DNA from 3 places in the Jejuibacter calystegiae genome. Region 3 is predicted to be linked to each of the others. Evidence: predicted binding sites of a transcription regulator. Region 3 holds the regulator's gene; each other region holds the start of a gene.

Region 1 (3,120 bases), 420 kb from region 3:
TTACGTGGGCCATATGTTTATGGTGCTGGTGGGCAGCGTGGATAGCGATGGCTATCCCTGGGCTTCGCTGCTGGTAGGACCGCCGGGCTTTGCCGATGCCGGTCATCCTCAGTATCTCAATCTGACATTACCGCAAGCGCAGCGCGATCCTGCGGATCCGCTATGGCAGAACCTGAGCCATAACCCGCGGCTGGGACTGCTGTTTATCGATCTTAACAGCCGCCAGCGATTGCGGGTCAACGGGCGCCTTAACAGCCTGACCCGCGGCGATCTGGAGCTGTTTGTCTGCGAAGCCTATGGTAATTGCCCGAAATATATTCAGCAGCGGCGGGTGGTGCATGCCAGCCTGGCGGAACCCGATGAATCCCCACAGCGCGGTAAAGGGTTGAACGATGAACTACGGGCGTTTATCCACGGCTGCGACACGCTGTTTGTGGCCTCTGACTGGCCGGAAAGCGGCTGTGATGTTTCGCACCGCGGCGGCGCGCCGGGCTTTGTTCGGGTGGAGCAGGGGAATCGACTGCGGATCCCCGACTATCCCGGCAATAACCTGTTTAATACCCTGGGCAACTTCATGTTAAACCCCAAAGGAGGGATCTGCATTCCGGATTTCAGCCACTCCCGGCTGTTGCAACTGACCGGCGATGTGACCCTGAATCTGGACCAGAATTTCTGGGAATTCGAGGTGCGGGAGTGGCTGTGGCGCACGCTTCCGGCACGCCTGAGCTGGTCTGAGCCCCAGGCGTCGCCGTTTAATCGCGCCGTGGAGTAACGCCGCTACAGGCGGGCGTACTTATCCAGCACCCTCACCAGTTGGGTCACAAAACCATATTCGTTATCGTACCAGGCGACGGTTTTCACCAGTTGCAGTTCGTCGGTTTCCGTTACTTCGGTCTGGGTCGCGTCGAACACTGAACCGAAGTGGCTGCCAATAATATCGCCGGACACCAGCTCTTCATCGGTATAACCGAAGGCGTCATTATTTTCGGTCGCCTTTTTCAGTGCGGCGTTTATTTCATCCACGGTGACTTTTTTATCCAGAATCGAGACCAGTTCGGTGACCGAACCGGTTTTTACCGGCACCCGCTGGGCGTGACCCTTAAGTTTACCGCTCAGGGCCGGTATCACCAGCCCGATAGCCTTAGCCGCACCGGTCGTGTGCGGAATGATATTTTCAGCCGCGGCCCGCGAAGCGCGCAGATTCTTGCCGCGCGGTCCGTCCACCAGCGCCTGGGTGCCGGTATAGGCATGAATGGTGGTCATAGTGCCCAGTTTGATACCAAAACTGTCGTTCAGGGCTTTCGCCATCGGCGCCAGGCAGTTGGTGGTGCACGACGCTACCGAAAGCAGCTTATCGCTGGCGTCCATGGTGTCGTCGTTGACGTTAAACACCACGGTTTTCATATCACCGGCAGGGGCGGAGATCAGCACCTTCTTCGCTCCGGCATCCAGATGGGCCCGGGCTTTATCGGCTGAGGTATAAAAGCCGGTGCTCTCCACCACGATATCTACCCCAAGCTCCCCCCAGGGCAGTTTTTCCGCCTCTTTGACGGCAAATACGGCGATCTTTGTGCCATCGACAATCAGGGCGTCGTCGCTGTAGTCAACGGACCACGGGAAATGGCCATAGTTAGAGTCGTGCTTCAACAGATAGGCAAGGACTTCGGGGGAGGTCAGATCGTTAATCGCGATAACCTGCCGGTCCCCCGGCACTTCAAGCAGCCGACGCAGCACCAGACGCCCGATGCGCCCAAACCCGTTAATGGCAATCTTACTCATCAGGGACTCCTTTGCGGGAAGGTTGTTTAAACTCACTAAGTGATAGTTCAGGTGATGGCATGCCGCAAACGCAGGGGGTGCGGGATCAATTAACTCGCTGATTGCCCGAGAAACTTAATGTGAAGCCCGTCTCTGAAGTTTATTCTTAGGTCGGAATTCAGGAAAAAGGATGGGTTATGCAAGGTAAATTCTCCTCACTGCAGATTGGCCTGCACTGGCTGGTGCTGCTGCTGATTGCCATCGCTTATTGCGCCATGGAGTTTCGCGGCCTGGCGCCGCGTGAGTATCGTCCGGTGTTTAAAGCGTTTCATTTTGCCAGCGGACTGATGGTGCTGATTCTGATGGTGGCACGGCTGGTGCTGCGTGCCACGCGGCCCACACCGCCGATTGTGCCGAAACCAGCGGCCTGGGCGACGGGCCTGGCACACCTGGGGCACAGCGCGCTGTACCTGATTTTTCTGGCGTTGCCGGTGCTGGGCTTTTTGGTGATGTACGACAAAGGCGAGGCCTGGAGCGTACTGGGGATCCCCATGCCCCATGCGGCAGACCTGAATGAGGATCGCCGCCAGAGTCTGAAAGATCTTCATGAGCTAATTGCTAACATCGGCTATTTTGTGATTGCCCTTCACGCCGCCGCCGCGCTGTTTCACCACTATATATGGCGCGACAATACGCTGCTGCGTATGATGCCGCGCCGCCGCGATAGCGAATAAACGCCTGGTGCCGGAGCTGTCCGGCGCCGTTTTATCATCTACGCTTTCCTCCAGGATTAGGCTGCGCTTTATCGGTGATTGCTCACGCATTGCGTTTTTGCGGCGTACAATTTTTGCTGATGATGTGGATATCACCGTCTGATAATTCATAGGGGAAATATGAAGCCTGTTGTAAAAAAACTTCTGTGCTGGGCCGTGCCGGTTGCAGCACTGACAATTGGTGTACCGCTGGTTCAGGCGGCGCAGCAGTCAGAGGCTCAGGCGGCGGTTCAGCCGCCGTCGGTTGAAAAATCGGTCTTACCTGCGGAACATGGCCTGACCGAGGCTGCAGAACAGTACCGGCTTATTTATCCTTCCGTGAGCGGGGTAGATGGTAAAACACCGCGCCGGGACAGCGCTGCGGTGTTTATCCCCAGGGGGCCGATGCCGAAAGGGGGCTGGCCGGTGGTGGTCTGGGCTCACGGTACCGTTGGTGTTGCCAACGACTGTGCGCCTTCGCTTAATCCGCGTACCGTCAGGGATAGCCAGTATCTGAACACCTGGCTGTCGCTGGGGTTCGCTATCGTCGCGCCGGACTATGCCGGTCTGGGCTCCGGGGGATTACACCATTACCTTAACGCCAGGGCCG
Region 2 (3,120 bases), 1.2 Mb from region 3:
ACTGGTTGGGGCCGGATCGCGAAAGTATTGGCCGTGAAAAGGCGGGGATCTTCCGTACCGATAAATCTGCGGTGGTGGGGGAGCCGGATATGCCGGAAACCATTAGCGAAGTGGCCCGGGAAAAGGGCGCAATGCTGCGCCGCCGCGGGGTGGAGTGGGATTACGAAGTGACCGGCGATACCTGGCGCTATCGCGATGCCGCAGGCGTGCTGGAAGCGCTACCGCAGCCCCTTGTGCCGCAGCCCAACGCCGCCACGGCGCTGGCGGCGCTGCGCGCCAGTCATCTTCCGGTAGGAGAGACCGCCATTCGCGAAGGACTACGCCAGGCAATGTTGCCGGGCCGCTTCCAGCAGGTCGGCGAGTCGCCGCGGGTGATTCTTGACGTGGCCCATAATCCCCATGCAGCGGCTTATCTGGCCGGGCGCCTGAAGACGTTGCCGCGTGAAGGGCGGGTACTGGCGGTGGTGGGAATGCTGCACGATAAGGACATCGCCGGTACGCTTGCCTGTCTGGAGCCGATGGTGGATAGCTGGTATTGTGCTCCGTTGGAGGGGCCGCGCGGTGCGACGGCGCAGCAGCTGATTGAGCACCTCGGTAAGGGGCAATGTTTTGATAGCGTGGCACAGGCGTGGCACGCCGCCCTGGGTGAGGCCCGGCCCCAGGATACGGTGCTGGTGTGTGGTTCTTTCCACACGGTAGCCCACGTAATGGAAGAGATGGAGGCGGTGAAACGAGGTGGCGAGTAAGTTTCAGAACCGATTGGTAGGCACTATCGTGCTGGTGGCGCTGGGCGTCATCGTGTTGCCAGGTCTGTTGGACGGGCAGAAAAAGCATTATCAGGATGAGTTTGCCGCCATTCCCCTGGTTCCCAGACCGGGGGACAGCGATGAACCGGATATGCTGCCGGATGCCGGCGCCGCGCTTCCGGCGCAGCCGCCGGAAGGGGCGGGCGAAGAGGTCCGCGCCAGCAGCGCCACGCCGACGGTGGATACCCGTCGGCTGTCTGGCGGTACCGAGACGCAAGTCAGCGAGCCGGAACCGGTCGTACAGCCTGAGCCGGTGAAACCGCGCGAGCAGCCGAAACCAGCGCCGAAGCCTGCGCCTGAACCTGCTAAACCCGCTCAGCAGGAAAAACCGCCGGTGGGTAAGGCATACGTGGTACAGCTGGGGGCGTTGAAGAACGCCGATAAGGTCAGCGAAATCGTGGCTAAACTTCGCGGCGCTGGCTACCGGGTGTACACTATTCCGTCCACGCCGGTACAGGGCAAAATTACCCGCATTCTGGTTGGACCGGATGCGTCGAAGGATAAACTGAAATCCTCCCTCGGTGAGCTGAAGAGTCTTTCAGGCCTGAGCGGTGTCGTGATGAACTACAGTCCGTAACCGACGCCGGGCAAGCCGGAACGGCGAAATGTGGTGGAGTGGGCAATCAGCGGTTGAACGTTTTTTGCCCACTTTTTCTTTTCTGCGATGCGAAGGAAACCGCTACGCAAACGTTTTCTTTTTCTGTTAGAATGCGCCCCGAACAGGATGTCAGGGCAAGTAGGTACGGAACGAATATGGTCTGGATTGATTACGCCATTATTGCGGTCATCGGCTTTTCCTGTCTGGTAAGCCTGGTCCGCGGGTTTGTGCGCGAAGCGCTGTCGCTGGTTACCTGGGGATGCGCTTTCTTTGTCGCGAGCCACTACTACACTTACCTGGCAACCTGGTTCACAGGCTTTGAGGACGAACTGGTTCGTAATGGGATAGCGATAACGATACTGTTTATCGCCACGCTTATCGTCGGTGCTGTCGTGAACTACGTGATAGGCCAACTGGTCGAAAAGACCGGCCTGTCCGGAACGGACAGAGTGTTGGGGGTCTGCTTCGGCGCCTTAAGGGGCGTGCTGATTGTCTCCGCCATCCTCTTCTTCCTGGACTCTTTCACCGGTATGGCGAAGAGCGAAGACTGGCAGAAGTCGCAGCTTATCCCACAATTCAGTTTCATCATCAGATGGTTCTTTGACTATCTGCAAAGCTCGTCAAGTTTCTTGCCCCGGTAACCACGCCGGGGTTGCGGCTTAATGAGGAATGACAACATGTGCGGTATTGTCGGTATCGCCGGTGTAATGCCGGTAAACCAGTCGATCTATGACGCGTTAACGGTGCTTCAGCACCGCGGGCAGGATGCCGCAGGCATCATCACCATCGATGCGAACAACTGTTTTCGCCTGCGTAAGGCCAACGGTCTGGTGAATGATGTGTTTGAAGCCCGCCATATGCAGCGGCTGCAGGGGAACATGGGAATCGGTCACGTCCGTTACCCCACCGCCGGCAGCTCCAGCGCCTCTGAAGCCCAGCCTTTCTACGTTAACTCTCCGTACGGGATTACGCTGGCGCACAACGGCAATCTGACCAACGCCCACGAGCTGCGTAAGATGCTGTTTGAAGAGAAGCGTCGCCATATCAATACCACCTCCGATTCTGAAATCCTGCTCAATATCTTTGCCAGCGAGCTGGATAACTTCCGCCACTACCCGCTGGATCCGGACAACATCTTCGCGGCCGTAGCCGCCACTAATCAGCAGATTCGCGGCGCTTACGCCTGTGTGGCGATGATTATTGGTCACGGCATGGTGGCCTTTCGCGATCCTAACGGTATCCGCCCGCTGGTGCTGGGCAAGCGCGATGTGGGCGATGGCCGTACCGAGTATATGGTGGCCTCCGAAAGCGTGGCGCTGGATACCCTGGGCTTTGAGTTTCTGCGTGATGTGGCCTCTGGTGAGGCTGTCTACATCACCGAGAAAGGGCAGCTCTATACCCGTCAGTGTGCGGAAAATCCCACTACCACGCCCTGTCTGTTCGAGTATGTCTACTTTGCACGGCCGGACTCCTTCCTGGACAAAATCTCCGTCTACAGTGCGCGGGTGGGTATGGGGCGCAAGCTGGGTGAGAAGATCGCCCGCGAGTGGGAAGATCTGGATATTGATGTGGTGATCCCTATTCCGGAAACCTCCTGCGATATCGCGCTGGAGATTGCGCGGATCCTCAATAAACCCTATCGCCAGGGCTTTGTGAAAAACCGCTATGTCGGTCGCACCTTTATCATGCCTGGCCAGCAGCAGCGCCGTAAGTCGG
Region 3 (3,120 bases):
CAGTTATACGGTACGTCAGTTAGAGGCGTGGCTGGCGGTTCCGCTGTTCGTGCGCCGCCATCGAGATGTCGAACTGACGGAGGCCGGGGCCTTTTTTCTGCGCGAAGGACGGGAGGTTATCAAAAAAATGCTCTCCACCCGTCAGCGCTGCCAGCAGATTGCCAACGGCTGGCGCGGGCAGCTCTCCATCGCCGTGGATAACATCGTTAAACCGGCGCGTACCCGCCAACTGGTGCTGGATTTCTACCGCCATTTCCCCGATGTGGAGCTGCGGGTTTCTCGTGAAGTGTTTAACGGCGTATGGGACGCGCTGGAGGACGGGCGCGTAGAGCTGGCGATCGGCGCCACCCGGGCAGTACCGGTTGGTGGCCGTTACGCCTTTCGGGATATGGGGATGCTGCGCTGGCATTGCGTGGTGGCGTCCGGTCATCCGCTGGCGGTAGCGGAGGGGGCGCTGGATGATGAACGACTGCGACGCTGGCCGTCGCTGGTCCTGGAAGATACCTCGCGCTCACTACCCAAGCGTACGACCTGGCTGCTGGATAACCAGCGGCGCATGGTGGTGCCGGACTGGGAGACGGCAAGAGAGTGCCTGGATGCCGGGCTCTGTGTCGGCATGGTACCAGCCCACGTTGCGCAACCGCGGATAAAAAGCGGTCAGTGGGTAGCGCTGGCTCTGGAGAATCGCTTTCCGGATGCCGCCTGCTGTCTGAGCTGGCGCCAGAACGAAGACTCACCGGTGCTGGGCTGGCTGCTGGATTATCTGGGGGATAGCGAAACGCTGAATGCGGAGTGGCTGAAGGAGCCCGGTTGAGCGGGCTCCCCTGTGCCTGGCGGCGATAGTGGTACTTAGCGGCGATAGTCGCGGAACGGGCCATCGGCCACCGAGCGGCGCTCAATCAGGCGCGGGTGAACCTCCAGGGTGCGGGACTGTTCGCGCTTATTGACGATACGGTCAATCAGCATATTAAAGGCGGTCTCCCCCAGTGAGTCCTTGGGCTGGTGGATGGTGGTCAGCGCCGGGGTAAAGTAGCGGGAGTTGCGCACGTTATCGTAGCCGATAATCGAAATATCCTGGGGCACCCGCAGCCCCATTTCGTCGGCGGCACACAGGGCGCCCATCGCCATCACATCGCCGCCGCAGAATACTGCCGTGGGGCGCTGGGGGACAGACAGAATCTGCTGCATGGCGCGGTAGCCGGATTCCGGCTCGAAGTCGCCCTGCACCACCCACTTTTCATTCAGTTTGATGCGCGCTTCTTCCAGCGCCTTCTTAAAGCCTGCCAGGCGGCCTGCGCCGGTATTGCGGTGCGGAGAGCCGGGAATCGCGCCGATATCACGATGGCCGCGTTCAATCAGGTAGCGTCCCGCCATATAGCCGCCTTCGAAGGCGTTATCGATGACCGAGTCGGTGAAATCAGCTTTCGCTTCGCCCCAGTCCATGACCACCATCGGGATATGGCGGTACTCTTCGAGCATCGCCAGCAGCGGTTCCGGATATTCCGAGCACATTACCAGCAGGCCGTCGACGCGTTTCTGAGCCATCATCGACAGGTAGGCGCGCTGTTTCTCCTGATTGTTCCAGGCGTTGCCCAGCACCAGGGTATAGCCCTTATCAAAGCAGCTTTTCTCTATGGCTTCGATAATTTCCGCAAAGTAGGGGGCCTCACTGCTGGTGGCCAGCAGCCCGATGGTTTTAGTGTGATTCACTTTCAGGCTGCGGGCTACGGCGCTGGGCGAGTAGTGCAGCTCTTTGATGGCGGCCCATACCGCATTACGGGTCTCTTCCGCGACAAAGCGGGTTTTATTGATAACATGCGACACCGTAGTGGTGGAGACGTTTGCCCGCTTTGCCACATCTTTGATTGTTGCCATCAGTCGTCACTCCCGGCCATTTCCTGGTCTCCTTGAATACCGGCCGGTTAATCGTTTGCCTGGACTTATCCCGGGGCGCAACTTTTCAGGTTGCAGGTATGTCGGGGAAGCGACACTGGACGGGAGGAGGGCATTACCGGACGGCGTAAAAACACGTTAGCCGGGGATTTTGTCCTATCTTTGCTAAAAGTGGAAGAGGAAATCTGCATTCAGGGCCACTTGATACAGGATTTTCAGGGGCGTTTGTGGGAAAATGAATCAGTCATTACGCTAATATGGAAAAAAGCACAGGAGAAAATCATGAGTACCGAACTGAAATACTCGCTGGTCACCACTATTATCGCGCTCGGCGTGATTGTGTGCGGCGCACTGACTGCCGTACTGCATTAATCCCCGACCCGGATGCGCGTCGTTGCGTATCCGGGCCTTTCTATTATTGCTATTTGCGCAACAGCCTTTTGCTTTTAACACGTCTTTAACTTTCCTCCGCAGACTGTCATTATTCTCCGCCTGACGATTTCCGGCAGCAGTGAGTTCCGCCCTGGTGGAAGCTGTCTCCCGAATTTACCGGAGAAATAACAATGAAATTTAATTTCCCCTTACTGGCGCTGGCCATTGGGGCATTTGGTATAGGAACAACAGAATTTTCGCCCATGGGGCTGCTGCCTGTTATCGCCGATGGGGTGGGCGTCTCCATCCCCGTGGCCGGTATGCTGATCAGCGCTTATGCGATTGGCGTTATGGTGGGAGCGCCGTTGATGACGCTGCTGCTGTCACATCGTGCCAGACGCAGTGCGCTGCTGTTTCTGATGGGAATCTTTATTGTCGGTAATGTGCTGTCGGCGCTGGCGCCCAGCTATGGCTGGCTTCTGGCCTCCCGGATTATCACCAGCCTTAACCATGGTGCCTTCTTCGGGCTGGGTTCGGTGGTGGCGGCGAGTCTGGTCCCCAAAGAGAAGCAGGCCAGCGCGGTCGCCACCATGTTTATGGGGCTGACCATCGCCAATATCGGCGGCGTGCCAGCGGCAACCTGGCTGGGTAGCGCCATTGGCTGGCGTATGTCCTTCCTGGCCACCGCCGGTCTTGGCGTGGTGGCGATGTTAAGTCTGTGGCTGTCGCTGCCTGCGGGCGGCGCGGGCGATCGTCCGGACGTGAAGCGCGAGCTGGGGGTACTGATGCGCCCTCAGGTACTGATGGCGTTGCTGACCACGGTTCTGGGGGCGGGGGCGATGTTTACGCTTTATA

The links. The regulator PurR, encoded in region 3, represses purine synthesis genes. The targets are predictions, from matches to a motif close to CANGCAAACGTTTGCNTG.
Region 1: the regulator PurR is predicted to act here: its motif matches at 1,938-1,955, upstream of cybB (cytochrome b561).
Region 2: the regulator PurR is predicted to act here: its motif matches at 1,487-1,504, upstream of cvpA (colicin V production protein).

The regions. Positions count from the first base shown of each region.
Region 1 covers NZ_CP040428.1:3,986,300-3,989,419, reverse strand. The annotation lists gene FEM41_RS18440 (pyridoxamine 5'-phosphate oxidase family protein) at 1-772, shown strand, start outside; gene gap (type I glyceraldehyde-3-phosphate dehydrogenase) at 778-1,779, opposite strand; gene cybB (cytochrome b561) at 1,956-2,492, shown strand; gene FEM41_RS18425 (alpha/beta hydrolase) at 2,652-3,120, shown strand, end outside.
Region 2 covers NZ_CP040428.1:4,811,403-4,814,522, reverse strand. The annotation lists gene folC (bifunctional tetrahydrofolate synthase/dihydrofolate synthase) at 1-746, shown strand, start outside; gene dedD (cell division protein DedD) at 736-1,383, shown strand; gene cvpA (colicin V production protein) at 1,560-2,045, shown strand; gene purF (amidophosphoribosyltransferase) at 2,082-3,120, shown strand, end outside.
Region 3 covers NZ_CP040428.1:3,563,083-3,566,202, forward strand. The annotation lists gene punR (DNA-binding transcriptional activator PunR) at 1-814, shown strand, start outside; gene purR (HTH-type transcriptional repressor PurR) at 850-1,875, opposite strand; gene cydH (cytochrome bd-I oxidase subunit CydH) at 2,176-2,265, shown strand; gene FEM41_RS16440 (MFS transporter) at 2,457-3,120, shown strand, end outside.